4 regions of the Bradyrhizobium sp. 1(2017) genome follow, and region 1 is predicted to be linked to each of the others. Evidence: predicted binding sites of a transcription regulator. Region 1 holds the regulator's gene; each other region holds the start of a gene.
The links. Region 1 encodes PhoB, which activates phosphate uptake and scavenging genes when phosphate is short. Its sites were predicted from a motif close to TGTCATNNANCTGTCAT; they were not measured.
Positions count from the first base shown of each region.

Region 2: phnF (phosphonate metabolism transcriptional regulator PhnF) is a predicted target of PhoB. The motif match lies at 1,928-1,944, and genes of this name have one in related genera.
Region 3: HAP40_RS17355 (RNA degradosome polyphosphate kinase) is a predicted target of PhoB. The motif match lies at 4,386-4,402, and genes of this name have one in related genera.
Region 4: HAP40_RS16925 (DUF47 domain-containing protein) is a predicted target of PhoB. The motif match lies at 2,217-2,233, and genes of this name have one in related genera.

Region 1 covers NZ_CP050022.2:7,511,960-7,519,623, forward strand. Annotated here, with positions in the region: gene HAP40_RS35620 (aspartate aminotransferase family protein) at 1-792, opposite strand, end outside; gene HAP40_RS35625 (GcrA family cell cycle regulator) at 1,263-1,775, shown strand; gene phoB (phosphate regulon transcriptional regulator PhoB) at 2,020-2,727, opposite strand; gene phoU (phosphate signaling complex protein PhoU) at 2,750-3,466, opposite strand; gene pstB (phosphate ABC transporter ATP-binding protein PstB) at 3,478-4,299, opposite strand; gene pstA (phosphate ABC transporter permease PstA) at 4,296-5,141, opposite strand; gene pstC (phosphate ABC transporter permease subunit PstC) at 5,146-6,135, opposite strand; gene pstS (phosphate ABC transporter substrate-binding protein PstS) at 6,297-7,310, opposite strand; gene HAP40_RS35660 (ATP-binding protein) at 7,455-7,664, opposite strand, start outside.
Region 2 covers NZ_CP050022.2:1,026,213-1,033,876, forward strand. Annotated here, with positions in the region: gene phnE (phosphonate ABC transporter, permease protein PhnE) at 1-196, shown strand, start outside; gene phnE (phosphonate ABC transporter, permease protein PhnE) at 193-1,038, shown strand; gene phnF (phosphonate metabolism transcriptional regulator PhnF) at 1,164-1,895, opposite strand; gene phnG (phosphonate C-P lyase system protein PhnG) at 2,014-2,478, shown strand; gene phnH (phosphonate C-P lyase system protein PhnH) at 2,483-3,091, shown strand; gene HAP40_RS04800 (carbon-phosphorus lyase complex subunit PhnI) at 3,095-4,198, shown strand; gene HAP40_RS04805 (alpha-D-ribose 1-methylphosphonate 5-phosphate C-P-lyase PhnJ) at 4,195-5,085, shown strand; gene phnK (phosphonate C-P lyase system protein PhnK) at 5,078-5,869, shown strand; gene phnL (phosphonate C-P lyase system protein PhnL) at 5,892-6,590, shown strand; gene HAP40_RS04820 (alpha-D-ribose 1-methylphosphonate 5-triphosphate diphosphatase) at 6,603-7,664, shown strand, end outside.
Region 3 covers NZ_CP050022.2:3,708,368-3,716,031, reverse strand. Annotated here, with positions in the region: gene HAP40_RS17385 (autotransporter outer membrane beta-barrel domain-containing protein) at 1-479, opposite strand, end outside; gene HAP40_RS17380 (cold-shock protein) at 838-1,044, shown strand; gene purN (phosphoribosylglycinamide formyltransferase) at 1,127-1,780, opposite strand; gene purM (phosphoribosylformylglycinamidine cyclo-ligase) at 1,795-2,868, opposite strand; gene HAP40_RS17365 (CDP-alcohol phosphatidyltransferase family protein) at 3,021-3,563, shown strand; gene HAP40_RS17360 (DnaA ATPase domain-containing protein) at 3,656-4,333, shown strand; gene HAP40_RS17355 (RNA degradosome polyphosphate kinase) at 4,476-6,668, shown strand; gene ppx (exopolyphosphatase) at 6,684-7,664, shown strand, end outside.
Region 4 covers NZ_CP050022.2:3,627,807-3,635,470, forward strand. Annotated here, with positions in the region: gene HAP40_RS16910 (ABC transporter substrate-binding protein) at 1-214, shown strand, start outside; gene HAP40_RS16915 (branched-chain amino acid ABC transporter permease) at 286-1,149, shown strand; gene HAP40_RS16920 (branched-chain amino acid ABC transporter permease) at 1,151-2,119, shown strand; gene HAP40_RS16925 (DUF47 domain-containing protein) at 2,275-2,919, shown strand; gene HAP40_RS16930 (inorganic phosphate transporter) at 2,929-3,936, shown strand; gene sugE (quaternary ammonium compound efflux SMR transporter SugE) at 3,929-4,243, opposite strand; gene HAP40_RS16940 (peptide chain release factor 3) at 4,402-6,024, shown strand; gene HAP40_RS16945 (hypothetical protein) at 6,247-6,825, shown strand; gene HAP40_RS16950 (NnrU family protein) at 6,898-7,482, shown strand; gene HAP40_RS16955 (class I adenylate-forming enzyme family protein) at 7,556-7,664, shown strand, end outside.

The DNA of each region.
Region 1 (7,664 bases):
CGCCTCAGCGGTCGCCAGCACCGCGCCGATCGGGAAGCCGCCGCCAAGCGCTTTGGCCAGCGACATCACGTCAGGCGTGACGCCTGTGCGCCTATAGGCAAAGAGATCGCCGGTGCGGCCCATGCCGGTCTGGACCTCGTCGAAGGCGAGCAGCAAGCCCTTCTCGTCGCAAAGCTGGCGCAGCGCTTTGAGGAAGGCCGGCGTTGACGAACGCACGCCGCCCTCGCCCTGGATCGGCTCGATCAGGATGCCGGCTGTCTGCGGACCGATCGCTTTCTTCACGGCCTCGATATCGCCGTGCGCGACCTGGTCGAAGCCGTCCATCGGCGGGCCGAAACCTTCGAGATATTTTGCGGATCCCGTCGCGGCCAGCGTTGCCAGCGTGCGGCCGTGGAAGGCGCCTTCGAAGGTGATGATGCGATAACGTTCCGGATGGCCCTTGGAGAAGTGATGATGGCGGACCAGCTTGACCACACCTTCCAGCGCCTCCGCACCGGAATTGCAGAAGAAAACGAAGTCGGCAAAGCTCTCATGGCACAGACGCGCAGCGAGCTTCTCGCCGTCCGGGCTCTGGAACAGGTTCGACATGTGCCAGAGCTTCGTCGCCTGCTCCTGCAAGGCCTTGACCAGCGCCGGATGACAATGGCCGAGCGCGTTCACCGCAACACCCGACGTGAAATCGAGATAGCGATCGCCATTGGTCGCAATCAGCCAGCAGCCCTCGCCGCGCTCGAAACCAAGGTCGGCCCTGGCAAAAACGGGAAGCAGATGCGGCGCGGCGCTGTTGGTCATGATCATCACTTGGATGTTGAATTTGGACGTTGAGACCTGCCTGGCATGCCTTGCGCAGCGCACCATCGACCGGTCCGGAAAACGAAACGTGCCGCCTTTTAAGGGCGGCACGCGTCACTATCTTATGCCTGGCAAGACGGGTGTCAATGCCGCCCGGAAAGCCTGGCGAAACGCTGAATCCGTAGTCTTGCGGTGCCGATTTTGCGGGGTTTTCACCACGGAACATGTGGAAGCGAGTCGGCGGACTCTTGCGCGGGAGTCACGCCATATTGTAGCGTTTGGCCTGTCAGATACGACATCTCGTGCAGCGGTTCTGATCCCAAGAGTCCTCATGTACCGGCGTAAACGTTCGGGCGTTAGTCACGCGCCCGGCGAGCCTTAAGGGATTCTGGCGGCACGGGTTTTTCAAGGCTTAGGCATTCGCTGTGAGGCCCCAGGATGGCTGGCCTGGCAGCGAGGGAAAGGGTGCAATGACGGTTTTGACCTGGTCCGACGATCGCGTCGAGCAGCTGAAAAAGCTCTGGGAGGCCGGACTTTCGGCCAGCCAGATCGCGGCCGAGCTCGGCAATGTGACCCGCAATGCCGTGATCGGCAAAGTCCACAGGCTCGGCCTGTCCGGCCGCGCCAAGAGTCCGTCGTCTGCCGCGCCCCGGCCGCGCAAGGCGCGCCCGGCGCAGCATATGATGCGAGTGACCCGTCCGATCTCGCGCGGCAACACCGCGCTGGCCCAAGCCTTCGAGGTCGAGGTTGAGGCCGAGCCCGTCACCTACGACAACGTGGTGCCGATGAGCCAGCGGCTGTCGCTGCTGGAATTGAACGAGGCGACCTGCCACTGGCCGGTCGGCGATCCCTCGAGCCCGGACTTCTTCTTCTGCGGCGGCAAGGCGTTGTCCGGCCTGCCCTACTGCGCCCAGCACTCGCGCGTCGCCTATCAGCCGGCCGCCGATCGCCGGCGTGCACCGGCCAAGCCGAGCACGCGGTGAGTTAGAGCAATTCTCTGATCGACAAGACTGCAGCCGTCACACGATGACGGCTCCAACTCCTCGGTGCCATCCCCGCGAACGCGGGGATCCATAACCACAAGGCGCGCAATTGTTGCGCGAGATGGTCACTCCGAGTCTTCGTCAAGCCACGTCCTGTGGTTGTGGGTCCCGGGCTCGCGCAGCGCGCGCCCCGGGACGACAGCTGAGATTGTGGACACAGCTGCCAACCAAAAGCTCGTAAACCTTACGTCTGCTCGGCCTTCGCGAACCGATCATCGAGCGCATAGCCTGCGCCGCGAACGGTGCGGATCGGGTCCTGCTCGCGGCCGAGATTGAGCAGCTTGCGCAGGCGGCCGATGTGGACGTCGACGGTGCGTTCGTCGATGTAGATGTCGCGGCCCCAGACGCTGTCGAGCAGCTGCTCGCGCGAGAACACGCGGCCGGGATGCTCCAGGAAGAACTCAAGCAGGCGATATTCGGTCGGGCCGAGATCGATCGGCCGGCCCGAGCGCGCCACGCGGCGCTTGTCGCGGTCGAGCTCGATGTCGCCATAGGCGAGCACGGTGGCCAGCCGCTCCGGGCTTGCCCGCCGCAGAAGGCCCTTCACGCGCGCCAGCAGCTCCGGCACCGAGAACGGCTTGACGATGTAGTCGTCGGCGCCGGTCGCGAGCCCCCGCACCCGCTCGCTCTCCTCGCCACGCGCGGTGAGCATGATGATAGGAAGCTGCTTGGTCTCGGGACGGGTGCGCAACCGCCGGCACAGCTCGATGCCCGATAGCCCCGGCAGCATCCAGTCGAGCACGATCAGATCGGGGATGTGTTCCTTGAGGCGGGTGTCGGCGTCGTCGCCGCGCATCACCGTCTCCACGTCATAGCCGTCGCCTTCGAGGTTGTAACGCAGAAGCTCGGTGAGAGCTTCCTCGTCTTCAACCACCATAATGCGTGCGCCCATGTGGTCGTCGCTCCTTAAGCAATCAGGTATTCGGGACCGTCGTGGCGAAGGTCGTCATGTCGCCCTTCGGCCGCTTGTCGGTGATCGCCTGCCCCTCGATCATGTAGAACACGGTCTCGGCGATGTTGGTGGCGTGATCGCCGATCCGCTCGATATTCTTGGCGCAGAACATCAGATGGATGCAGAACGAAATGTTGCGCGGATCCTCCATCATGTAGGTGAGGAGCTCGCGGAACAGCGAGGTGCAGATGGCATCGACTTCCTCGTCGCCCTTCCACACCGCCATCGCCGCCGGCAGGTCGTGCGCGGCATAGGCGTCCAGCACCGACTTGACCTGCTGCTGCACGAGATCGGTCATGTGCTCGAGGCCGCGGAACAGTTTCAGCGGATGGAAGTCCGTCTCCAGCGCCGCGACGCGCTTGCCCATGTTCTTGGCGAGGTCGCCGATGCGCTCGAGATCGGTCGCGACGCGCATGGCGCCGACGATCTCGCGCAAATCCACCGCCATCGGCTGGCGCCGGGCGATGGTGAGCACGGCGCGCTCCTCGATGCGCTTCTGCAGCGCATCGAGCTCGGCGTCGATGGTGACGACGCGCTGGCCGAGCGCGACATCGCGGCGGATCAGCGCGTCGACGGAATCGACGATCATGCGCTCGGCGATGCCGCCCATCTCTGCGACCAGGCGGGTGAGCTCCTGGAGGTCGGTGTCGAAGGCCTTTGCGGTATGTTCAGAACCCATGTCCCGTCTCCTCAGCCGAACCGGCCGGTGATGTAATCCTGCGTGCGCCGATCGGTCGGCGACGTGAAGATCTTGCTGGTGTCGTCGAACTCGATCAGCTCGCCCAGATACATGAAGGCGGTCTTGTCGGAGACGCGTGCCGCCTGCTGCATGTTGTGGGTGACGATCGCGATCGTGTAATTCTCGGACAATTCCTGGATCAGCTCCTCGACCTTGGCAGTCGAGATCGGATCGAGCGCCGAGCAGGGCTCGTCGAACAGGATCACCTCGGGCCGCACCGCGACCGTGCGGGCAATGCAGAGGCGCTGTTGCTGGCCGCCGGAGAGCGACAGGCCGGAGGCGTTGAGCTTGTCCTTGACCTCGTTCCACAACGCGCCGCCGCGCAGCGCCTTCTCGACGCGGTCGTCCATCTCCGACTTCGAGATCTTCTCGTAGAGGCGGATGCCGAAGGCGATGTTCTCGTAGATCGTCATCGGGAACGGCGTCGGCTTCTGGAACACCATGCCGACACGGGCGCGCAGCAGATTGAGGTCCAGCTTGGGATCGAGGATGTTGGTCTGGTCGAGCAAAAGCTGGCCGGCGGCGCGCTGGCCCGGATAGAGATCGTACATCCGGTTGAAGATGCGCAGCAGGGTCGACTTGCCGCAGCCCGATGGGCCGATGAAGGCCGTGACGCGGTTGGTGCCGAGCGTCAGATTGATGTTCTTCAGCGCGTGATGCTCGCCGTAATAGAAATTGAGATTGCGCACGGTGACCTTGGCAGGGGCCTCGGGCAGCGGCTGCGAGCCGGGATGAACGGTCGGCGCACTTACGGAAACAGACATTTCACTCATTTTGCGGTCCTCTCGGCGCCAAGGATGCGCGCGCCAATGTTCAAGGCAAGCACGGTCAGGGTAATGAGCAGCGCGCCGCTCCAGGCGAGTTGCTTCCAATATTCGTAGGGGCTCTGCACGAAGTTATTGATGGTGACCGGCAGGTTCGCCATCGTCTTGTTCAGGCCGAGACTGAAGAACTGGTTCGACAGCGCCGTGAACAACAGCGGCGCGGTCTCGCCCGCGACGCGGGCCGTCGCCAGCAGCACGCCGGTGATGAGGCCTGAACGCGCGGCACGATAGGCGATGCGCTTGATCACCAGCGAGCGCGGCAGGCCGAGCGCGGAGGCCGCCTCGCGCAGCGGGTTCGGCACCAGCAGCAGCATGTCTTCGGTGGTGCGCACCACGACCGGGATCACGATCACGGCGAGCGCCAGCGCGCCGGCGATGGCCGAGAAGCCGCGCATCGGCACCACCACGGCGCCATAGATGAACAGGCCGATGATGATCGAGGGCGCCGACAGGAGGATGTCGTTGATGAAGCGGATGACCGAGGTCAGCTTGTCGTTGCGGCCGTACTCGGCAAGATAGGTGCCGGCGAACAGGCCGAGCGGCGCGCCGATGCCGACGCCGATCACGGTCATGATCAGCGAGCCGACGATGGCGTTGAGCAGGCCGCCCTCGTTCGATCCGGGCGGCGGCGTGTTTTCGGTAAAGACCTGGAGGTTGAGCCCGGCCAGGCCGTTGTAGAGCAGCGTGGCCAGGATCAGTGCGAGCCAGGTGACGCCGAAGGCGGCGGCTGCAATGCAGAGCCCGCGAATGACGATGTCCCAGCGGCGGCGGCGTGAATAGATCGGGTTCATGGCTTCACTTCCCGGCCTTGGTTTCCAGGCGCAGCAGCATCAACCGCGCGGCCGCGAGCACGAAGAACGTCAGCACGAACAGCAGGAGGCCGAGCAGGATCAGTCCGGACTGGTGCAGGCCGTCGCTCTCGGCGAATTCGGAGGCGATCGCCGCCGAAATCGTCGTGCCCGGCGCGAAGATCGACGAGGAGATGCGGAACGAATTGCCGATGATGAAGGTCACCGCCATGGTCTCACCCAGCGCGCGGCCCAGCGCCAGCATGACGCCGCCGATGATGCCGACGCGGGTGTAGGGGATCACCACGCTGCGGACGACCTCCCAGGTGGTGCAGCCGACGCCGTAGGCGGCTTCCTTCAGCACCGGCGGCACCGTCTTGAAGACGTCGACCGAGATCGACGTAATGAAGGGCAGCACCATGATGGCGAGGATCAGCGCGGCGTTGAACAGGCTGAGATAGGATGGGGGCCCTGCGAAGATCGCGCCCAGCACGGGGACGCCGTCGAAGATCTTGATCATGAACGGCTGGAAGGTGTTGGCCAGGAACGGGCCGAGCACGAAGAAGCCCCACATGCCGTAGATGATCGAGGGAATGCCGGCGAGCAGCTCGACCGCCATGCCGATCGGGCGGCGCAGCCATTGCGGGCAGAGCTCGGTGAGGAAGATCGCAATGCCGAGACCGACCGGAATGGCGATCAGCATCGCAATGAAGGAGGTGACGAGCGTGCCGTATATCGGCCCGAGCGCGCCGAGCACGGGCGGATCGGCCGATGGGGCCCAGCGCTGCGTCCACAGAAACGGCAGGCCGTATTCCTTGATCGCCGGGAAGGCGCCGACGATCAAGGAGATGATGATGCCGCCGAGGATCAGCAGCACCGAGATCGCGGAAAGCCGTGTGATCCAATAGAAGGTGACGTCGCCGAGCTTGAACGCGCCCAAGGCCTTGGCGCGATCGTAAGGTCCGGCGCTGTCGATTACATCGCTCTGAACGGCCATATCTGCCACGCCGATCCCCTGTACCCGTTTATGTATACGCTTGTTTTTGTGGTTCGGTGCCCCGGATGCGGCGCTCGCCGATCCGGGGCTGGTTCTTGTGGGCCCCGGTCAGCGGCGCAGCACCTCTGGCTGCGCCGTGGCGGGGACGCGAGAGAGCGCGCTCAGCTCTTGATCTCGGCAGCCCAGGTCTTCTCCACCTGCTGCACGACGCTGTCGGGCATCGGGATGTAGTCGAGATCCTCAGCCATCTTGCCGCCGTTCTTGAAGGCCCAGCGGAAGAACTTGATGGCTTCCTGCGAGGCCGCCTTGTCGGTGGCCGACTTGTGCATGAGGATGAAGGTCGCCGCCGTGATCGGCCAGGACTTGTCGCCGGGCTGGTCGGTCAGGATGACGTAGTAGCCGGGAGCCTTGGACCAGTCGGCATTGGAGGCGGCCGCCTGGAAGGCCTCGACGGTCGGCTGCACGGGCTTGCCGGCCTTGTTGACGAGACCGGCGTAGGTCAGCTTGTTCTGCTTGGCATAGGCGTACTCGACATAGCCGATCGAGTTCTTGGTCTGGCTGATGTTGCCCGACACGCCTTCGTTGCCCTTGGCGCCGACGCCGACCGGCCACTCGACCGCGGTGCCCTCGCCGATCTTGCTCTTCCAGTCCGCGCTGGCCTTGGAGAGGTAGTTGGTGAAGTTGAAGGTGGTGCCCGAACCATCCGAACGGCGGACCACGGTGATCGCGTCCGACGGCAGCTTCACGTTCGGATTGAGCTTCTTGATCGCGGCATCGTCCCACTTGGTGATCTTGCCGAGATAGATGTTTGCCAGCGTCTCGCCGTCGAACACCAGCTCGCCCGGCTTCACGCCCTCGAGGTTGACGACGGGGACGATGGCGCCCATCACCATCGGCCACTGGACGAGGCCGTCCTTCTCGAGCTGCTCGGCCTTGAGCGGCGCGTCGCTGGCGCCGAAGGTCACGGTCTTGGCCTGGATCTGCTTGATGCCGCCGCCCGAGCCGATCGACTGGTAGTTGAGACCATTGCCGGTCTCCTTTTTGTAGGCGTCAGCCCACTTCGAATAAATCGGGAACGGGAACGTCGCGCCGGCACCCGTGATGTCGGCAGCAAAGGCTGCCGTCGCCGATGCGGCGACCAAGCCAGCAGCGACGATAGTTTTGAGGAAATTCATGCTGGTCTCCATACAGGGGAGCGAAGCGCCATAGGCGCCCGATCGCGCTCCCCGCGCCGCCCCTTTAGGAGCGGTCGGCTGTGCTTTTACGAAGGTTTCGTGACAGGTGGATGACACAGTCAAGCAATTGAAATCGCTTGATTTTTAGGCCAATGCCGTTGCCTTGGCCTGGGGAAAACAGGCGGTAAAAGTGGCGCCCTGCCGGGGCACGCTTTCGATCAAAAGCCGGCCGCGATGACGGTTAAGAATATGTTTCACCAGCGATAATCCGAGCCCGGTACCGCCCTGCGAGCGGCTGTCGCCGACGTCCACCCGGTAGAAGCGCTCGGTCAGCCGGGGCAGGTGCTCGGGCGC
Region 2 (7,664 bases), 1.4 Mb from region 1:
CAATGTCCGGGAGGCCTCCGTGATGGGCTTCGTCGGTGCCGGCGGCATCGGCCAGGAGCTCGTCGTCGCCATCCGCAAGTTCTATTACTCCGACGTCAGCGCGATCCTGCTCACCATCATCGTCACGGTCTTCATCATCGATATCACCACCGGCTGGCTGCGCGGCCGCCTGTTCGGCATGGAGGCGCGGACGTGACGCCGCAAGACGTCGACACGCGCGAGATCCGCGCGCGCTACCCCGATGTGTTCGACCGGCCGGCCTCGGCGCGGCTGGCAATGCCGGCGATGATCGTCGCGGCGTTCGCGATCCTGATCTATGGCCTGGTCGATCTCGACTTCTCGCCGTCGCGCTTCTTCGCCGGCCTGAGCCAGCTCGGCTGGATCAGCCTGATGATGATCCCGCCCGATCCCGGCTCCTCGCTGCCGGTCTATCTGAAGGCTCTGGGCGAGACGTTGTCGATCGCGCTGCTCGGCACGACGGTGGCGGCGCTGTTTGCGCTGCCGGTCAGCTTGCTCGCCGCGCGCAACATCGTGCCGTCGAACATCCTGCGCTTCCCGGTGCGCCGGTTCCTCGATTCGATCCGCGGCGTCGATACGCTGATCTGGGCGCTGGTGTGGATCAACGTGGTCGGGCTCGGCCCCTTCGCCGGCGTGCTCGCCATCGCGGTGTCGGATTTCGGCGCCTTCGGAAAACTGTTCTCGGAGGCGATCGAGAGCGCCGACCAGAAGCAGGTCGAAGGCATCCGCGCCTCGGGCGGCAGCGCGTTGCACGAGATCCGCTTCGGCCTGTTGCCGCAGGTCCTGCCTGTCATCGCCGGCCAGGTGCTTTACTTCATCGAATCCAACACCCGCTCGGCCACCATCATCGGCATCGTCGGTGCCGGCGGCATCGGCCTCCAGCTCGCCGAGCAGATCCGCGTGCTGGAATGGCAGAAAGTGTCGTTCCTGATCCTGATGATCCTGGTCGCGGTCGCCGCGATCGATTTCATCTCGGGCAAGCTGCGCTTTGCCATCATTGGGCGAAGGGCTGTGGCCTAATCACAGCTGCTGTAGGGTGGGCAAAGCGAAGCGTGCCCACCACGTTTGCTTAGAAGCCGGGAAGATATGGTGGGCACGGCGCAAGTGCGCCTTTGCCCACCCTACGTTCCTCCGTTGCGGTTGGCTCACCCGTTCTCCACCAGAAACTCCACGCGCTCAGCCGCGAACCGCGAATGCTTGGTCACGAGCGGCTTGCCGTCGAGATCGTGGTCGGTCGCGTCGACCACCAGGACCGGGCGCCCCAGCGCGAGATCGAGCCGTGCGGCGTCGGTCGCGTCGACGATGCCGGCCGTGATCCGTGTCGCGCCGCGGCGATAGTCGCGGACGCCAAAATGCTCGAGCAACTTCGTCATCGAGCGTGTCGTGGCGAACACCTCACCTGCGTCTGGAAACAGCTCCGCCGATAGCCAGGTGGTCGAAACGCAGATCGGCGTGCGGTCGGCGAGCCGGATCGCCTCGATCCGCACCAAGGGCGCGCCGGCCTTCAGTCCGAGTTCTCGCGCCAGCTCGCGGGTCGCGGCGTCATTGGTCGCCTCAATCAGCCGACCATGCGGCTCGCGGCCGTCGGCGCCGACGATCTCGGAGAAGCGCGTGCGCGAGCGCAGCGGATAGGCCAGCTTCTGCGCCTCGACATAGGTTCCGCTGCCGCGCTCGGCGCGCACGAGGCCACGCTCGGCAAGGGCGGCCAGCGCGCGCCGCACGGTGTGGCGGTTCACGCGATACGTCTCGGCGATCTCCATCTCGCCCGGCAGCTTGTCGCCCGCGGCAAAGCGGCCGTCGGCAATGCCGCGCTCGATACCGTCGGCAACGAGGCGCCACAAGGCGACGCCCGAAGAGGCTGTGTCCTGCATGCTCATCGTCGGTCAGCCTAGCCCGAAAATCACATCTTTGTCACGAAACAGTCATGGCGCGTCCGTATGAAGTTGTCTAGTATCATAGACAACTTGGATTCGGCAAGTTCGGCAGAAAAGTTTGGTGGATCAGGTGACGCAGCACGACAACCAGCAAGCCCAGCGCAAGGCCGCGATGGCCGTGCTGGCGCACGCGGAGACGGGCGAGATCGCCGCTCGCCTCCGCACAATTCCCTTGCCCGGACACCAGGATTTGCGCGAGCCGGAAAACGGTCTCGTCATGCTGCGCGGCCGGGTCGGCGGCGACGGCGCGCCGTTCAACCTCGGAGAGGCCACGGTGTCGCGCGCCGCGGTGCGGCTTGTCAGCGGCGAGGTCGGCTTCGGCTACACGCTCGGCCGCGACACCGGAAAGGCGCGGCTGATCGCGCTGTGCGACGCGCTGGTGCAATCCGGTGATTTCAGCGCAGCCATCGAGCGGGACGTTATCGCGCCGTTGCGCGAGCAGCTTATGAACAGGCGCCAGCAGGCGGCGGCCGAGACCGCCGCGACGAAGGTTGATTTCTACACCATGGTGCGCGGTGAGGGATGAGATCATGACCACGATTGCGGAACTGCCGCCGGGTTTCGCCGACAAGGTCTTGTCGGCGCAATCGACCTTTCGCTCGGTGATGGACGCGATGGCACGACCGGGCTCGGTCCAGCGCATCGTACCGATGGCGGGAGCACCTGATGCGATGATGCGCGGAACGGCAGCGATCGCGCTGACGCTGTTCGATCACGATACGCCGCTCTGGCTCGATGCGCGCATGGCGGAAAGCTCCGACGTGGTGAAATGGCTCAAGTTCCACACCGGCGCGCCGGTGGTGCAGGATACGTCGATTGCGAGCTTTGCGCTGATCGGCGACGGCGCGGTGCTGCCCGCGCTCGAACGTTTCGCGCTCGGCACGAACGAATATCCCGACCGCTCGACCACATTGATCGTCCAGGTCGATCATCTGGGCTCGGGCCGCAGCTTCGAACTGCGCGGCCCCGGCATCGATGGCGTGGCGATGCTGCAGGCGTCGATCAAGCCTTTCGACCTGTTCGAGCGCTTGCGGTTCAATGAGCCGCTGTTTCCGCGCGGCATCGACGTAGTCCTGGTCGCCGATGATGCCGTGGTCGCGATCCCCCGCACCACGCGCGTCGTGAACAAGGGAAGCTGAACCATGTATGTCGCAGTCAAAGGCGGCGAGCGTGCCATCGAGAACGCCCATCGCCTGCTCGCTCATGCGCGGCGCGGCGACCAAAGCGTTCCGGAAATCACGCTCGACCAGATCTCGGAGCAGCTTGGCCTCGCCGTCGACCGCGTCATGAGCGAAGGCTCGCTCTATGATCGCGAGCTCGCGGCGCTCGCGATCAAGCAGGCGCGCGGCGACCTGATCGAGGCGATCTTCTTGGTTCGCGCCTTCCGCGCCACGCTGCCGCGCCTCGGTGCGAGCGAGCCGGTCAATACGGGGGCCATGCGCGTGCAACGGCGGGTGTCGTCGACCTTCAAGGACATTCCCGGCGGCCAGATCCTCGGGCCGACCTTCGACTATACCCATCGCCTGCTCGATCCCTCGCTCGCTGAGGGCTTTGTGCCGGAAGCTCCGGCGACGGCCGAAGCCTCGACCACGGCGACACCGCGCGTGACGGACATTCTGGGCCGCGACGGGCTGATCGAGTCCTCGCCGCAGGCCGAGGAGGGGGCCAGCGTTGGTGACCTCACCCGCGAACCGCTGAACTTTCCGGCGGACCGCGACCTGCGCCTGCAGAACCTCGCGCGCGGCGATGAGGGTTTTCTGCTGGCGATGGGTTATTCCACCCAGCGCGGCTATGGCCGCAACCATCCCTTCGCCGGCGAGATCCGCTTCGGCGAGGTCGAGGTCGAGTTCTTCGCCGAGGACGTCGGCTTCGCCGTGCCGCTCGGCTCCGTCGCGCTGACCGAGTGCCAGATGGTCAACCAGTTCAAGGGGTCGACGACGGAAGCGCCGTGCTTCACCCGCGGCTATGGCCTTGCCTTCGGCCAGAGCGAGCGTAAGACGATGTCGATGGCGCTGGTCGACCGTGCGCTTCGTGCCCGCGAGCTCGGTGAGGAGGCGCTCGCCCCCGCGCAAGATGAAGAATTCGTGATGTCGCATTCGGACAACGTGCAGGCAACCGGCTTCGTCGAGCATCTGAAGCTGCCGCACTATGTCGACTTTCAGTCCGAGCTCGGCCTGCTGCGCAAACTGCGTCAGGAGTTCACTGAAGCCAATGCGCCTGATGCCCTGAAGGAGGCCGCGGAATGAACGCGCCCGCCTACAATTTCGCTTATCTCGACGAGCAGACCAAGCGGATGATCCGCCGCGCGATTCTCAAGGCGATTGCGATCCCCGGCTATCAGGTGCCGTTCGCCAGCCGCGAAATGCCGATGCCCTATGGCTGGGGCACCGGCGGCGTGCAGGTCACGGCCGCGATCCTCGGCCCCGCCGACGTGCTGAAGGTGATCGATCAGGGCTCCGACGACACCACCAACGCGATCTCGATTCGGAAGTTCTTTGCGAAGACCGCCGGCGTTGCCACGACCACGTCGACCGACGAGGCAACCGTAATCCAGACCCGTCACCGCATTCCCGAGGCGGCGCTGAACGAGAATCAGGTGCTGGTCTATCAGGTACCGATCCCCGAGCCGCTGCGTTTCCTCGAGCCGCGCGAGACCGAGACGCGGCGCATGCACGCGCTCGCCGAATACGGCCTCATGCACGTCAAGCTCTATGAGGACATCGCCCGCTTCGGCCACATCGCGACCGCCTACGCGTATCCCGTCAAGGTGAACGCGCGTTATGTGATGGATCCGTCGCCGACGCCGAAATTCGACAATCCCAAGATGGACAATTGCCCGGCGCTGCAACTCTTCGGCGCCGGCCGCGAGAAGCGAATCTACGCGATCCCGCCCTATACGCAGGTGGTGTCGCTCGATTTCGAGGACCATCCGTTCGAGCCCTACCGCTTCAACGCGCCCTGCGCGCTGTGTGGCGCGGAAAACTCCTATCTCGACGAAATCGTCACCGACGACAGGGGCGGGCGCATGTTCGTGTGCTCCGACACCGATTATTGCGAGGGCCGCCAGGCCGCCGGCCATCACGGCAGCCTCAGCGCCGCGCCGTACAAGGAGAAGGCGGGCTCACATGGCTGATACGCTCGACAATGACCAGCCGCTGCTGATCGCGAAATCGCTCAGCAAGTCTTTCGGCCGCATCGCCGCTTGCCGCGATGTGTCCTTTTCGCTGTATCCGGGCGAGGTGCTGGCGATCGTCGGCGAATCGGGCTCTGGCAAGTCGACGCTGCTGCAGATGCTGTCGGGCCAGCTCGCGCCGAGCGCCGGTCATGTGTCGTATCGCATGCGCGACGGAATCACCCGCGATCTGACGACGCTGGGCGAGGCCGAGCGCCGCTTTCTGTTTCGCACCGATTGGGGCTATGTGCACCAGGATCCCGCGCAGGGCCTGCGCATGGCGGTCTCGGCCGGCGCCAATGTCGGCGAGCGGCTGATGGCGGTGGGGTGGAACCACTATGGCCGCATCCGCGACACTGCGTCGGACTGGCTCACCCGCGTCGAGATCGACATCGCGCGCATCGACGATGCGCCGCGGACCTATTCCGGCGGCATGCGCCAGCGGCTTCAGATCGCGCGCAACCTCGTCACCGAGCCGCGGCTGGTGTTCATGGACGAGCCGACCGGCGGGCTCGACGTCTCGGTGCAGGCGCGCCTGCTCGATCTCCTGCGCAGTCTCGTCGCCGAGCTGCACCTCGCCGTCATCATCGTCACCCACGACCTCGCGGTGGCGCGGCTGTTGTCGCACCGCGTGATGGTGATGAAGGGCGGCCGCGTCATCGAGACCGGCCTGACCGACCAGGTGCTCGACGACCCCCGCGAGCCCTATACGCAACTCCTCGTCTCCTCGATCCTGCCGCCATGAATCTTCCAAGATGAGTGTTCCGATGACCGCGATGATCGACGTCACCGATGCGAAGAAGACCTTTACGATGCACCTGCAGGGCGGCATCGCATTGCCTGTCGTGAGCGGGGTGACCTTCCACGTCGATCCCGGCGAATGCGTCGTGCTCTCGGGACCGTCAGGCGCCGGAAAATCGTCGATCCTGAAGATGATTTTCGGCAATTACCGCTGCGATTCCGGCCGCATCGGCATCCGCCATCGCGGCGCGGTCATCGATCTCGCCTGCGCCGAGCCGCGGCAGGTGCTCAATGTCCGCCGCTCCACGATCGGCTATGTCAGTCAGTTCCTGCGGGCGGTGCCGCGGGTTGCCACGATCGACGTCGTGGCCGAGCCGCTGATCGTGAACGGGATGGGTCGGGCCGATGCGCAGGCCCGCGCCGGCGAGCTGCTGCATCGTCTCAACATTCCCGAGCGCCTCTGGCAACTCCCGCCCGCGACCTTCTCCGGCGGCGAGCAGCAGCGCGTCAACATCGCGCGCGGATTCATCTCGGAGCTCCCGATCCTGCTGCTGGACGAGCCCACCGCGTCGCTGGACGCCGCCAACCGCGCCGTCGTGGTCGAGCTGGTCGCTGAAAAGAAACGCCGGGGCGTCGCCATGGTCGCCATTGTCCATGACGACGAAATCCGGCATCTGATCGCCGACCGCATCGTCGACGTCACCAGCTTCGCCGCCGCGGCCTGAAGGAGGAGGGACATGAACGCCAAGCCGAAAGACACTGTGATCGCCAACGCCAGGATCGTGCTGGCCGACCGGGTGATCGAGCAGGGCTGGCTCGCCCTTGCCGATGGACGCATTGCCGAGATCGGCGAGGGCCGGGCGCCCGCGGGCGCGGAGGATGCCGGCGGCGATCTGATCATGCCCGGCCTGATCGAGCTCCACACCGATCATCTCGAAGCGCATTACGTGCCGCGGCCGAAGGTGTTCTGGAATCCGGTGGCCGCCGTCATCTCCTATGACGGCCAGCTCGCGACCTCGGGCATCACCACGGTGTTCGATTCGCTCCGGGTCTGGCGCGAGGACGGCGCCGAGGAAGTCGACGGCCGTTCCGGCGTGCTCGCCGCCGCGATCACGACGGCGCGCGACGCCAGCCTGCTGCGTGCCGACCACTTCCTGCATCTGCGCTGCGAGATCCCGATGCCGAGCGTGGTCGAGGAGGCCAAGGAGCTGATCGACCGCCCCGACGTCAAGCTGATGTCGCTGATGGATCACACCCCCGGCCAGCGCCAGTTCCGCGACGAGGTGAAGCTGCGCGACTATTACCGCGGCAAGGGCGGCGGCAAGACCGACGCCGAACTCGACGAGCTGTTCGCCAAGCGCTTCGAATATCAGAAACAATATGCCGCGACCAACATGCGCGAGATCGTGGCGCTGGCGCAGGCGTACAAGATCCCGCTTGCCAGCCATGACGACACCACCGAGGAGAATGTCGCGGATGCCGTGCGCGACGGCGTTGCGGTCGCGGAATTCCCCACCACGCTGGAAGCCGCGCGCGGCCTGCATCAGGCCGGCATCGACATCCTCATGGGCGCGCCCAACGTCGTGCGCGGCGGCTCGCACTCCGGCAACATCGCCGCCGTCGATCTCGCCCGCGAAGGCCTGCTCGACATCCTGTCGTCCGACTACATCCCGTCGAGCCTGCTGATGGGGGCGCTGCAGCTGCCCGAGCATGTGCCCGCGATCAGCCTTCCCGCCGCGATCCGCACCGTGACGAAGGCGCCTGCCGATGCGGTCGGGCTCACCGACCGCGGCGAGATC
Region 3 (7,664 bases), 3.8 Mb from region 1:
ATGTCGGTGTGGCTCTGGTCGACTGAAAAGCCGAGATTGACACCGGGCGCGACGCGCGCGCCGAAGCCGGCGACGCCGCCAAAGGTCTTGCGCTTGTCGCCGACGAAGTCCCCTTGCGCATCCGTTCGCACCGAGATCCCGTAGCCTTCAAACCAGGTGCGATAGCGCGGATCCTCGGTGGCCGCCGATGCGCCGCCCCCGCCGGGATTGGTGCGGAACGCCCGGTTGACGCCGCCGGATGCCTGGTCGCCGAGGCGCTCCAGGAAGTTCGAGCCGAGATTGAGCGCGCTGTTGCCGGCCGACTGATCGTCATTGACCGAGTGGGCCGGCGGCGTGGGAGGCGCCGGCGCCAGCTGGGCGAAAGCCGCCGGCGCCATCAAGCCAAACACAAGGGTGCTCGCGACCTTGACCGTCGACCGGCGAACCCGGGCTCCGCCAATCACCTGCCGTGTCCCGGAGAGCTGCAACGTGCAGCACATGACGATCAATCCCAAGCAATGGCGGCGCAAAAATGCAACACGGTCTGCGCCGATTTGCGCCGAACTGCCGCGGAGGGTCAACCGCTCGGCGCGCCATGGCCGAGCCTATTGCCCCGATTGTGGTTCCGCTGCCACAGGTCGTAAATTGCAGACCGTGGCACCCGGTCCGGCCTTGAAATCCGCACGCGGCTTGCTAACGCGCGCTTTTCATGTTGCAATATTGGTCACAATCGGAATTGGCCGCGCGGCTGTGCGTTTCGCGACGATGAGACTCGAACAGACTTCCGGAAGCCCGTTTGTGGCGTGGCACGCGAAAAAGCGGCCGCGTCTTTTTTCTGTCTAGTGGAGGAGACTAGCGATGCCGCAAAAGGGCACCGTCAAATGGTTCAACCCGACCAAGGGTTATGGTTTCATCAAGCCGAACGGCGGCGACAAGGACGTGTTCGTCCATATCTCGGCCGTCGAACGTGCAGGCCTCTCGACCCTCAATGAAAACCAGGTGGTTGAATACGACCTCGTGGAGAACCGCGGCAAATCATCCGCGGAGAACCTCAAGGTCTCCTGATTTCTCTCAAGGCTGAACGCGAGAGATCATGACGTTGCCCCCGGCTCTGCCGGGGGATTTTATTTGCGGCACCAGCAGCGATTCAGCGCACCATTGGCGCGACCAGGAAATTCTCCGACGCAGAGCTTCCCGCCGTCCTGCAGACATCGCCCTCGATCCGGACCTTGCCGGTCGCCAGCAGCCGCAGCGCCTCGGGGTAGATGCGGTGCTCGACTTCGAGGATGCGCTCGGACAGCGTGTCTCCCGTGTCGTGGTCGCCGACGGGAACCGCACCCTGCATCACGATCGGACCGGCATCGGTCTCGGGGATCACGAAATGCACCGTCGCGCCGGACAGCTTGACGCCGGCACGCAGGGCTTGGCCGTGCGGATCGAGGCCGGGGAAGGACGGCAGCAGCGAGGGATGGATGTTCAGCATCCGGCCGTACCAGGCCCTGGTGAACTCCGCGGTAAACAGGCGCATGAAGCCGCCCAGGCAAATCAGCTCGATGCCGTGCCGATCGAGGGCTGCCTGCAGCACTTTCTCGAAGCCGGCGCGGTCCTTGCCGAACGGCTTGCTCTCGATCACCTCAGTGGTCACGCCGCTCGCCCTCGCCCGTTCGAGCCCCAGCGCATCGGCCTTGTTCGAGATCACCAGCGAGATCTCTGCCGGGAATTCGGGCGCGCTCGCTGCCTTGACCAGCGCGGCCATGTTGGAGCCGCGCCCGGAGATCAGGATGGCGACGCGGCGCTTCATCACAGCGCCAGACATTACAGCGCCATGTCGAGGTGGCCGTTATAGACGACGCGGTGCTCGCCCTCGGCCGGGATCACGGTGCCGAGCTGCGCCACGGTCTCGCCGGCGTCGGTGAGGACCTCGACCACCTTGTCGACCTTGTCAGGCTCGACGATCGCGATCATGCCGATGCCGCAATTGAAGGTGCGCAGCATCTCGAGCTCGGCGATGCCGGCCTGCGCAGCCAGCCATTTGAACACCGGCAAGACCGGCAGACGGGCGAGGTCGATGCCGACGCCGAGGTTGTTCGGCAGCACGCGCGGAATGTTGTCGGTGAAGCCGCCGCCGGTGATGTGGGCCAGCCCCTTCACCGCCCCCGTTTCACGGATCGCGCGCAGGCAGGATTTGACGTAGAGCCTGGTCGGCGTCAGCAGGGCGCCGCCGAGCGTCATCACGGGTGCGAAAGGGGCCTGTGCCCCGAAGCCGAGACCGGATTGCTCGACGATCTTGCGCACCAGCGAAAAACCGTTGGAATGGACGCCCGACGAGGCGAGCCCGATCACGGCATCGCCCGCTGCGATGTCCTTGCGCGGCAACAGCGTGCCGCGCTCGGCAGCCCCGACGGCAAAGCCGCCGAGGTCGTAGTCGCCGTCCTTGTACAGCCCGGGCATCTCGGCGGTCTCGCCACCGATCAGAGCGCAGCCGGATTCCCGGCAGCCTTCGGCGACACCCGCGACGACCGCGGCGGTGGCCTCCGGATCGAGCTTGCCGCAGGCGAAATAGTCCAGGAAGAACAGCGGCTCGGCGCCCTGCACCACGAGGTCGTTGACGCTCATGGCGACGAGATCGATGCCGATCCCGCCATGCAGGCCGGTATCGATCGCGATCTTGAGCTTGGTGCCGACGCCGTCGGTCGCGGCGACCAGGACGGGGTCCTTGAAACCGGCCGCCTTGAGGTCGAACAGGCCGCCGAAGCCGCCGATCTCGGCATCGGCGCCGGGGCGTGCGGTGGCGCGCACCATGGGCTTGATCAGGTCGACGAGGCGGTTGCCCGCGTCGATATCGACGCCTGAATCGGCGTAGGTGAGGCCGTTTTTGCGGTCGGTCATGCCCGATTTCCAGTGGGTTTGCGGCTGGTTACGTCGAATTCCGGGGACACGCAATGGCAAGCGTGGCGCCCCACCCTATAGTATGTAGATATCAACCGGTTCAGCCTGCAACGGGCCGGATTTGAGGTCAGACCGGTGCCGGGAAGCGCTGCGTGAGTATTCCGAATATCATTACCCTGGGCCGCATCATGCTGGTCCCGATCATCGTCTGGGCCATCGTGTCCAGCCAGATGGAGGTGGCGTTCGCCGTCTTCCTGATCGCCGGGATCAGCGATGCGGTCGACGGCTTCCTGGCCAAGCGCTTCAACATGACGAGCGAGCTCGGCGCCCTGCTCGATCCGCTCGCTGACAAGGCGCTGCTGGTCTCGATCTACATGGCGCTCGGCATCTGGGGCGCGATCCCGCGCTGGATCGTGATCCTGGTGGTCTCACGCGACATCATGATCGTCACCGCCGTGATCGTGTCCTGGCTGTTCGACCGGCCGGTCGAGATGAAGCCGTCGATGGTGTCCAAGCTCAACACCGTGGCCCAGGTGGCGTTCGCGGCATTGGTGCTCGCGGCGCTCGCTTTTGGCTTCAAGCCGCAACCCTATGATATGATCCTGATGGGCCTCGTCACCGTCTTCACGCTCTCCTCCGTGTCGCTCTATCTCGTCGAGTGGCTGCGGCACATGAGCACGATCGAGGCCAAATGAGCGGCGGAGCGGCCCCGCAAAAGGCCAACTCGCGCCCGATAGGATCGACTCTTCAAGCAGAAGCCGGCGCGCCGGCACGGAGCAAAGCTAGCGTGGCAGGCCGCGTGCATCCCCGACAATTGGCATTTTCGCTTCCCCACGCGGAGAGCCTGAGCCGGGACAATTTCCTGGAAGGCCCCGCCAACGCGGCCGGTCTCGGCCTAATCGACAGCTGGCCGGAATGGCCGAACCGGATCATGTGGCTGGCCGGCCCTGAGGGAAGCGGCAAGAGCCACCTTGCCGCGATCTGGGCCGAAGAGGCCGGCGCCCGCTCGACCATGGCCAATGCGCTCACCGCCACGGCGGTCCCGGGTGCGCTCGCCACCGGAGCGCTGGTGGTCGAGGACCTCCAGGCGAAGGCGTTTGACGAGCGCGCGCTCTTCCATTTGATGAACCTCGCCCGCGAAGACGGTGCCTACCTCCTCTTCACCGGGCGTGAGGTCCCGGCATCGCTTGAAGTCGAGCTGCGCGACCTGCGCTCGCGCCTGCGCGCCGTGCCTGTTGTCGCGCTGCTGCCGCCGGACGACCAGCTGTTCCGGGGCCTGATCGTCAAATTCTGCGCCGACCGCCAGCTCGCCGTGGATGAGAGCGTCGTCGGCTACCTCGCCACCCGGCTGGAGCGATCTTCGGCGGCCGCCCGGCGGGCCGTGGAGCTGCTCGACGGCGAGGCCCTGCGCCTCGGCCGCCCCGTCACCCGGGCGCTGGCCGCCGAGCTCCTTCGCGACGCCTGACCCGCCTCCGATCACCCTGGCCGCTTGACGCGGCGGAGCGGCGGAACATCAATGTCATCGAAACGTCATCGGACTAACACATGCTCCCGCCGGTTTTGCGCGTAAGTCGCAAATCGGGGTGAACTGGATGGATCGGCTTCTCATGGACTCCGCGCAAGCTGTTGAAATTAAAGAAAAAGATCCAGAGAGCGAAAGCCTGCCGGCGATCGCTACAAGCCCCGAGCGGTTCATCAACCGCGAGCTCTCCTGGCTGCATTTCAACCGCCGCGTCCTCGAGGAATCGGTCAATCCCAGCCACCCCATGCTGGAGCGGGTCCGATTCCTGTCGATTTCGGCGAATAACCTCGACGAGTTCTTCATGGTCCGCGTCGCCGGCATCAAGGCCCAGGTGCGCGAGGGCATTGCCGAACGCAGCCCCGACGGCCTGACGCCCTCCGAACAGCTCGCGCTGATCAATCGCACCGTTTCCGAGCTTGCCTCCGACCAGCAGGCGATCTGGCGCGATCTGCGCAACACGCTCGCCGAGGTCGGCATCGTGCTGGTCGAAGGCAAGGACGTCACCAAGGCGGAACGGACCTGGATCGAGGACTACTTCCTCAGCAACGTGTTCCCGTTGCTGACGCCGCTGGCGATCGACCCGGCCCACCCCTTCCCGTTCATTCCGAGCCTCGGCTTCACCATCGCCCTCCAGCTCACGCGCGCCGCCGACGGCAAGCAGATGAATGCGCTGATCCGCATGCCCGGCAAGATCGACCGCTTCATCCGCCTGCCTGCCGAAGGCAAGGCCGTCCGGCTGATCTCGCTGGAGCAGGCAACCGCCCTGTTCATCAACCGGCTGTTCCCGGGCTACAATCTGCACGGCCAGGGCGCTTTCCGGATCATCCGCGACTCCGAGCTCGAAATCGAGGAAGAGGCGGAAGACCTCGTCCGCCTGTTCGAGACGGCGCTGAAGCGGCGCCGCCGCGGGTCGGTGATCCGGCTCGAGATCGACGCCAAGATGCCGGAGGAGCTGCGCAGCTTCGTACAGCATGCGCTGTCGGCCGCCGACGACGAGGTATTCCTGGTCGACGGCGTGCAGGCGATGAACGAGCTCTCACAGCTCACGCGCCTCGACCGTCCGGACCTCGAATTCACTCCTTACGTACCGCGTCACCCCGAGCGCGTGCGCGAGCATGGCGGCGACATCTTTGCGGCGATCCGGCAGAAGGATCTCGTCGTCCATCACCCCTACGAATCCTTCGACGTGGTAGTGCAGTTCCTGCAGCAGGCGACCCGCGACCCCGACGTCGTCGCGATCAAGCAGACGCTCTACCGCACCTCCAACAACTCGCCGATCGTACGCGCGCTCGCGGAAGCTGCCGAAGCCGGCAAATCCGTCACCGCGCTGATCGAGCTGAAGGCGCGCTTCGACGAAGAGGCCAACATCCGCTGGGCGCGCGACCTCGAACGTGCCGGTGTGCAGGTCGTCTATGGCTTCCTCGAACTGAAGACGCACGCGAAGCTCTCGATGGTGGTGCGCCGTGAAGGCGGCAACCTCACGACCTACGTCCATACCGGCACCGGCAACTATCACCCCGTCACCGCACGCATCTACACCGACCTCTCCTACTTCACCTCGGATCCGACCATCGGCCGCGACGCGGCACGCGTGTTCAACTTCATCACCGGCTATGCCGCGCCGAGCGATCTGGAGAAGATGGCGGTGTCGCCATTGACCTTGCGCAAGCGCATCATCGAGCACATCCAGGGTGAGACCGCCCATGCGCGGCACGGCCGGCCCGGCGCGGTCTGGATGAAAATGAATGCGCTGGTCGACCCCGATATCATCGACGCGCTCTACGAGGCCTCGCAGGCCGGCGTCCAGATCGAGCTCGTGGTACGCGGCATCTGCTGTCTCAGGCCGGGAATTCCAGGTCTGTCGGAGAACATCCGCGTCAAGTCGATCATCGGACGATTTCTGGAACACGGCCGAATCTACTGCTTCGGCATGGGCCAGGGCCTGCCGAGCGCGAAAGCGGCTGTGTATATCTCCTCGGCCGACATGATGCCGCGCAACCTCGACCGTCGCGTCGAGGTGCTGTGTCCGCTGCAAAATCCCACGGTGCATCAGCAGGTTCTCGAACAGATCATGGTCGCGAACCTGAAGGACAATGAGCAGAGTTGGCAATTGTTGCCGGACGGGTCCTCAACGCGTATGAAGACCGCGAAGGGCGAAGAGCCTTTCAATGTCCACAACTATTTCATGACAAATCCGAGTCTGTCTGGCCGTGGAAAGTCGCTCAAGGAATCCTCGCCGCGCCGTCTCACGCGCCGTAATGAACGTCATCAATCCTGAATCCGGGTTCTCGACGTGAAGCGGCCGCGCAAGCGCGGCGCGAGCGTCGCGGTCATCGACATCGGTTCCAACTCGGTTCGTCTCGTCGTCTACGAGGCGCTGGCGCGCAGCCTCATTCCAATCTTCAACGAGAAGACGCTGTGCGGCCTCGGACGCGAGGTGCAGAGCACGGGCCTTCTCGCACCCGACGCCGTCGACAAGGCGCTGACCTCGTTGAAGCGGTTTCGAGCCCTCTGCCGCGTGATGCAGGTCGGGCGCGTGTTCGCGATTGCGACGGCCGCCTGCCGCGATGCCTCCAACGGCCCCGACTTCATCGCCAAGGCCGAGCGCATCTGCGCCGTGAAGATCGAGATCCTGTCGGGCCCGCGCGAAGCGCGGCTGTCGGCGCTCGGCGTGATCTCTGGTATCCATCATCCCGACGGCATCGTCGGCGATCTCGGCGGCGGCTCGCTCGAGCTGATCGACGTGCGCCGGAACAGCGTACGCAGCGGCGTGACGCTGCCGCTCGGCGGGCTCGCACTTCAGGATCTCGCCCACAAATCGCTCAAGCGCGCCGACCGCATCGTCCGCGAGGCGATCGACGATGTGCCGCAGCTCGCCGCGGGCCGCGGCCGCACCTTCTACGCCGTCGGCGGCACCTGGCGCGCGCTCGCGCGCATCCACATCATCCAGAGCGGCTATCCGCTCCAGGTCATGCATGGCTACTCCATTCCCGCGGCCGAGGCGCTCGACTTCTCGCGCCGTCTCCGTCGCCTCGCGGCCGCCGAGATGCTCGCCGACATCGAGATCGTCGCCGATGCGCGCCGCCCGCTCCTCACCTATGCCGCCCTGGTGCTCGAGCACATCATCCGCGTGGCGAAGCCGAAGACGATCGTATTCTCCACCTTCGGCGTGCGCGAAGGCCTGTTGCACGAGAAGCTGTCGGAGACCGAACGCAGCAAGGACGGGCTGATCTGCGCCGCCGAGGAACTCAACCAGCTGCTGTCGCGCTCGGCC
Region 4 (7,664 bases), 3.9 Mb from region 1:
GAAAATGAAGTCGATGCCGACCGAGGACGATCTGTTCGGCAAGGGCGAGATCCAGCCCAACGGCCGCACCATCCACAGCGCCTACCTGTTCGAAGTCAAGAAGCCCTCGGAATCCAAGGGGCCGTGGGATTTCTACAAGCTCGTCGGCACGGTGCCGGGCGACCAGGCGTTCACGCCGCTGTCCGAGAGCAAGTGCGCGCTGCTCAAGAAGTAAGATCAATAGCCCGCCGGCTGCTTGCCGGCGGGCAGGTCTAGGGAACGCCGAAGGGACCGGGTGCGGGATCGATGCAGGCTCTTTACGCTCAGCTACTGGTGGGACTGATCAACGGCTCGTTCTACGCGCTGCTCAGTCTCGGGCTTGCCGTGATCTTCGGCATGCTCAACATCATCAATTTCGCCCACGGCGCGCTCTACATGATGGGCGCCTTCGTCGCCTATTTCCTGTTGAACCTCGGCGGCATCAACTATTGGTGGGCGTTGTTGCTGGCGCCGATCATCGTCGGCATCTTCGGCATGATCCTGGAACGGACCATGCTGCAATGGCTGACCGGGCTCGATCACCTCTACGGCCTGCTCCTGACCTTCGGCATCGCGCTGATCGTGCAGGGCCTGTTTCAGAATTATTTCGGCTCCTCCGGCCTGCCTTACGCCATTCCGGACCAGCTCAAGGGCGGCATGAATCTCGGCTTCATGTTCTTACCCGTCTATCGCGGCTGGGTCGTCGTGTTCTCGCTGGTGGTGTGCCTTGCGACCTGGTTCCTGATCGAGAAGACGCAGCTCGGCGCTTACCTGCGCGCCGCCACTGAGAACCCGACGCTGGTGCGCGCCTTCGGCATCAACGTTCCGCGCATGATCACGCTGACCTACGGTCTCGGTGTCGGCCTTGCCGCGCTCGCCGGCGTGCTCTCGGCGCCGATCAACCAGGTGCGGCCGCTGATGGGCGCCGACCTCATCATCGTCGTGTTCGCGGTGGTGGTGATCGGCGGCATGGGATCGATCATGGGCTCCATCATCACCGGCTTTGCGCTGGGCGTGATCGAGGGCCTGACCAAGTATTTCTACCCCGAGGCCTCCAACACCGTCGTGTTCGTGCTGATGGTGCTGGTGCTCTTGGTGAAGCCAACGGGATTGACGGGAAGGGCGGCCTGATATGACAACCCTGACGGACGACACGCTGCCGGCAAGCCCGCGTGCGATGCGCGACGAGATGACGGTGTTTGTGGTGATGGCGCTGCTGCTGGCAGCGGTGCCGTTCACGGGAGTCTATCCGTTCTTCGTGATGCAGGCGTTGTGCTTTGCGCTGCTTGCCTGCGCCTTCAATCTGCTGGTGGGTTACGGCGGCCTGCTGTCCTTCGGCCATGCGATGTTCCTGGGAACGGCCGGCTATTGCAGCGCGCATGCGCTCAAGGTGTGGGCCCTGCCGCCAGAGCTCGGCATCCTCGTCGGCGTGGTCGCGGCGTTCGCGCTCTCGATCATCACCGGCTACATCTCGATCCGCCGCCAGGGCATCTATTTCTCGATGATCACGCTGGCGCTGTCGCAGCTTCTGTACTTCATCTACCTCCAGGCGCCGTTCACCCATGGCGAGGACGGCATCCAGGGCATTCCGCAGGGACGCATGTTCGGAGTGCTCGATCTCTCCAAGCCGACGGTACTTTACTACGTCGTGCTGGTCGGGTTCCTCGCCGGCTTCCTCTTGATCTTCCGCATCATCAACTCGCCGTTCGGCGAGGTGCTGAAGTCGATCCGCGAGAACGAGCAGCGCGCGATCTCGCTGGGCTACCGGACCGACCAGTACAAGTTCCTGGCGTTCGTGCTGTCGGGGACGCTGGCAGGTTTCGCCGGGTCGCTGAAAGTGTTCGTGGCGCAGAATGCCTCGCTCACCGACGTGCACTGGACGATGTCGGGCGAGGTCGTGTTGATGACGCTGGTTGGCGGTCTCGGAACCATTTTTGGTCCCGTGGTCGGCGCCTTCGTCATCATCGCCATGCAGCAATATCTGGCGGGCTTCGGCCAATGGGTGACGGTGATCCAGGGCGCGATCTTCGTGATCTGCGTGCTCACCTTCCGCCGGGGTGTCATCGGGGAAATCGCGCATTACTTCCGGCGATCGCTCTAAGTTGCTGATCTGACTTCGATTTACCCGCTGCTTGAAAGCGGTGGATGACCCGGCTCCGCGGGCGTGAGATGGCACGCGCGCGGATCGAAAATGGTCTATGACAGTTTCATGACGGCCCGTTCGGGCCTGACCATTTCCAACCGGTAGCCTACCCCATGATGCGATGGTTTCGTGCTTTCCTGCCCAAGGAGGAACGCTTCTTCGACCTGTTCGACCGCCATGCGCAGACCGTGATCCAGGGCGCAATCGCGCTCCAGGGCATGCTGAACGGGGGCGAGGAGACGCCGGTCTATTGCCAGCGCGTCAACCAGTTCGAGAACGATGCCGACAACATCACCCGTGAGGTGCTGACGGCGGTGCGCCGCACCTTCATCACCCCGTTCGACCGCGGCGACATCAAGAACCTGATCACGTCGCTGGACGATGCCATCGACCAGATGCAGCAGACGGCGAAGGCGGTGATGCTGTTCGAGGTCCGCGCCTTCGAGCCGCCGATGCGCGAGATCGGCGGGCTCCTGATCGAATGCGCCAATCTGGTCGGACGCGCGCTGCCGCTGATGCAGTCGATCGGTCCGAACGTCGCCATGCTGACCGCGATCACCGAAGAGCTGGGCAAGCTGGAGGGGCGTGTCGACGATCTCCACGACATCGGGTTGAAGGAGCTGTTCCTCAAGCATCGCGACGGCAATGCGATGGATTTCATCGTCGGCGTCGAGATCTACGATCACCTCGAAAAGGTGGCCGACCGCTTCGACGACGTCGCCAACGAGATCAACAGCATCGTCATCGAGCAAGTGTAGGGCCGCGCCGTGGATGCAGCGCTGGGGCTTCCCATCCTGGTCGGACTGATCGCCGTCGCACTGCTGTTCGATTTCCTGAACGGCCTGCACGATGCCGCCAATTCGATCGCGACCATCGTCTCGACCCGTGTGCTGCGGCCGCAATTCGCGGTGTTCTGGGCCGCCTTCTTCAATTTCATCGCCTTCATGGTGTTCGGGCTGCACGTCGCCCAGACCATCGGGACCGGGATCATCGACCCCGCGGTGGTCGACGCCCAGGTGATCTTTGCGGCCCTGGTCGGCGCCATCGTCTGGAACCTCGTGACCTGGGGTCTCGGCATTCCATCGTCATCGTCGCATGCGCTGATCGGCGGCCTCGTCGGCGGCGGCATGGCCAAGGCGGGCATTTCGGCGGCCGTATGGAGCGGTCTGTCCAAGACGGTGCTGGCCATCGTGCTGTCGCCCCTCGTTGGCTTCCTGCTCGCGATGATGCTGGTGGCCATCGTGTCCTGGGCCTCGGTACGCTCGACGCCGTTCGCAGTCGATCGTGCGTTCCGCATCCTGCAATTTGCCTCCGCCTCGCTCTATTCGCTCGGTCACGGCGGCAACGACGCGCAGAAGACCATGGGCATCATCGCCGTGCTGCTCTATTCGCAGGGCCATCTCGGCAGCGAGTTCTCGGTGCCGTTCTGGGTGGTGCTGTCCTGCCAGGCCGCGATGGCGCTGGGCACGCTGATGGGTGGCTGGCGCATCGTCCGCACCATGGGCCTGCGCATCACCAAATTGACACCGATGCAGGGGTTCTGCGCCGAAACCGGCGGCGCGGTGACCCTTTTCATGGCGACTTTCCTCGGCGTTCCCGTCTCGACCACCCATACCATCACCGGCGCGATCGTCGGCGTCGGCGCCGCCCGCCGCGTCTCGGCGGTGCGCTGGAACGTCGCGAGCTCGATCGTCTATGCCTGGGTGATCACGATCCCGGCCTCCGCCATTGTCGCGGCGCTGACTTGGTGGGCGGTCCAGATCTTCGTCAGGTGACGAATTTCAGCCCCGCAATGCCGGCGACGATCAGACCGATGCTGGCGAGGCGGAACGCGGTCGCCGGTTCGCCGAAGAGGATGATGCCAAGCGTCGCGGTGCCGACCGCGCCGATCCCGGTCCAGACCGCGTAGGCGGTTCCGACGGGGAGGGATTTGAGCGCGAATCCGAGCAGGATGACGCTGCCGGCCATGGCGACGAGCGTGACGACGGACGGAACAAGCCTGGTGAAACCCTCGGTGTATTTCAGGCCAATCGCCCATGTGATCTCGAGAAGACCGGCGACGAACAGGATGCTCCAGGCCATGACGACCCTCCGTGCAAGGCAGGGTCGTCCCCGCGGCTGATATGCTGCTGAACAGGAGGGCCGTCCCTCCCGAAAGCCGATATGGGGCTGGCCGGAGGGTTCCGCAATCACCAAATGAGGCTTGATCAGGCCCATTTTCCCTGCCAAACGCTCCCGCCATGTCCGACATCGCCACCACCGCAGCCGAATCGCCGGCCCGTTCCCCGCTTGCCGCTGAAGTGGCGCGGCGGCGGACGTTTGCGATCATCTCTCACCCCGACGCCGGCAAGACCACGCTGACGGAGAAGCTGCTTCTGTTCGGCGGTGCCATCAACCTCGCCGGCCAGGTCAAGGCCAAGGGCGAGCGGCGCAACACGCGGTCGGACTGGATGAAGATCGAGCGCGAGCGCGGCATCTCGGTCGTGACCTCCGTGATGACCTTCGAGTTCGAGGGCCTCGTCTTCAACCTGCTGGACACGCCGGGCCACGAGGACTTTTCGGAAGACACCTACCGCACGCTCACCGCGGTCGATTCCGCTGTGATGGTGATCGACGCCGCCAAGGGCATCGAGGCGCGGACCCGGAAACTGTTCGAGGTGTGTCGTCTTCGGGATATCCCGATCATCACCTTCATCAACAAGATGGACCGCGAGAGCCGCGACGTCTTCGAGTTGCTCGACGAGATCGAGAAGACGCTGGCGCTCGACACCACGCCGATGACCTGGCCGGTCGGCCGCGGCCGCGACTTCCTCGGCACCTATGACGTCGTCAATGGCGGCGTGCGCCTGCTTGAAGGCGGCGGCGCCAAGACCGGCGCGGCCCAGCAGATCGAGATCGAGGAGCTCGCCAAGCTCAGCGCCAATCTCGATGTCTCCGCAGTGAAGGACGAGCTCGAGCTGGTCACCGAGGCGTCGAAGCCGTTCGAGCTGGAGGCGTTTCGCGAGGGCCATTTGACGCCGGTCTATTTCGGCAGCGCGCTGCGCAATTTCGGCGTCGGCGATCTGCTGGAAGGCCTCGGCAAGTTCGCGCCCGAGCCGCGCGCGCAGGACAGCGACCAGCGCAAGGTCGAGGCCACCGATCCGCGCATGAGCGCCTTCGTGTTCAAGATCCAGGCCAACATGGATCCGAACCACCGCGACCGCATCGCCTTTGCGCGGCTCTGTTCGGGCAAGCTCAGCCGCGGCATGAAGGCGAAGCTGGTGCGCACCGGCAAGAGCATGCCGCTGTCGAGCCCGCAATTCTTCTTCGCGCAGGATCGTTCGGTCGCCGACGAAGCCTTCGCCGGCGACGTCGTCGGCATCCCCAATCATGGCACGCTGCGCATCGGCGACACGCTGACCGAGGGCGAGGATTTCAACTTCGTCGGCGTGCCGAGCTTTGCGCCGGAAATCGTCCGCCGCGTCCGTCTCACCGACGCGATGAAGGCGAAGAAGCTGAAGGAGGCGCTTCAGCAGATGTCGGAAGAGGGCGTGGTGCAGGTGTTCCGTCCGCGCGACGGTGCGCCGGCGCTGGTCGGCGTCGTCGGCGCGCTGCAGCTCGACGTGCTCAAGGCGCGGCTGGAGGCGGAATATTCGCTGCCGGTCGAGTTCGAGGTCAGCGAGTTCCAGCTGGCGCGCTGGGTCTCCTCGGAGGACCGCAAGAAGCTCGACACGTTCATAGCGGCCAACACCTCGAGCATCGCCGACGATGTCGACGGCGATCCCGTGTATCTGGCGCGAAACGAGTTCTATCTCGGCTACACAAGGGAACGCGCCGAGGGCATCGAGTTCACCAACGTCAAGGACGTCAAGAAGAAGGGGTAGGGCGGCTCGCCGGCAGCCCATGCCTCGGCTCTGGCCCCAGACCCACCGGTGTCATGCCCCGGCTTGACCGGGGCATCCAGTACGCCGCAGCCTATCGATTCAATCACAACCGTCACGGCGTACTGGGTCGCCGGTCGAGCCGGGCGACGACACCGGAGTTGAACGCGAGCCTGTGAACGCGCGTGGGGTTGACGTGTTCATTCGCGATGCCACGTTCTCATCATGTGGCGCAGCATTCTCGTTATCATCCTGCTGGCGATCTCGGTCGTCGCCGCCAACGCGCAGCGCCGCCAGATCAATCCGATCCCGTTCTCCCACGAGCCGTGCAGCGTGCTCGACGGCAGGCCCTGCACACCGTCTTATTGCAGCCCGCTCGAGCCGGGTCCCTGCATTCCCGAGATCGACTATCCCTACGGCCAGAACCTCCAGCTCACGATCGAGAGCGTGCCTGCGCAAGCCGACCGCGCCAAATACCAAAAGCCGGATCACGATCTGGACACGATCGGCGACCTCTTCGCCGAGCTGCGCAGCTGCTGGTCGCCGCCGCCAGACAATGGGCGCGCGGGCATGCAGATGTCGGTGCGCTTCAGCTTCAACAAGGCGGGCGGCCTGATCGGGCCGCCGCGCCTCACATATGCGACCGCGGGCGTGCCCGCAGATACCAGAACCACCTACCTCAACGCGATCAACTCCTCCTTGAAGGCCTGCCTGCCGCTGAAGTTCACCAGCGGCCTTGGCGGCGCGCTGGCGGGCAGGCCGATCGCGATCCGCTATGTCGACAATCGCGAGCTCGGCAAGTAGCGCATCGGTTGCGACAAGCGGCCAATCGATGATACCTCAGAGTCGGGGGCGCTTGCCGAAGGGGAGGATGTCGTGGGTCTGCTGGTCATGATCCTGGGGCTGGTGCTGTTTTTCGCGGCCCATGTTTTCACGACGAAACGCAAGGCGCGCGCGCAGGCGATCGCGAAGCTGGGCGAGGGGACCTACAAGCTCCTCTATTCGCTGATCTCGCTGGCGGGGCTCGCGCTGATCATCTGGGGCTATGCCCATTACCGCAGCTCCGGCTGGATCGACGTCTGGTATCCGCCGAAGGCGATGAAGCACATCACGCTCGCCTTGATGCTGCCGGCCGTCATCCTGGTGGTGGCCTCCTACTTGCGCGGCCGCATCTATGCGACCTTGAAGCATCCGATGCTGGCCGGCATCAAGCTGTGGGCCGCCGCGCACCTGCTCGCCAATGGCGATCTCGGCTCCATCATCCTGTTCGGCTCGTTCCTGGGCTGGGCTGTGTATGATCGCATCACCCTCAAGCGTCGCAGCGATGGCGGCGGGCCGCCGATCCCGGTCGGCGGCGTCAGCAATGATCTGATCGCGGTCGCGGTCGGCGTCGTCGCTTATCTGGCGCTGGCCTTCGCGTTCCATCCGGTCGTGATCGGCGTTCCCGTGATCGGGGTCTAGCCGGTCAGCACAAGACGAGACCCGGCTGTCCATGCGCGGAAGCCGGCAAGAGCAACAAGCCGAGGACCCTTCGATGGATTGGTCGCAATCTCAGATCCCGCCGATGCGCCTCGAGGCGCGCTTCGGCGATCGGGTGGTTCCGGCATTTGCGGATCGGCCTGCGAGCCTGTGGGCGATGATCA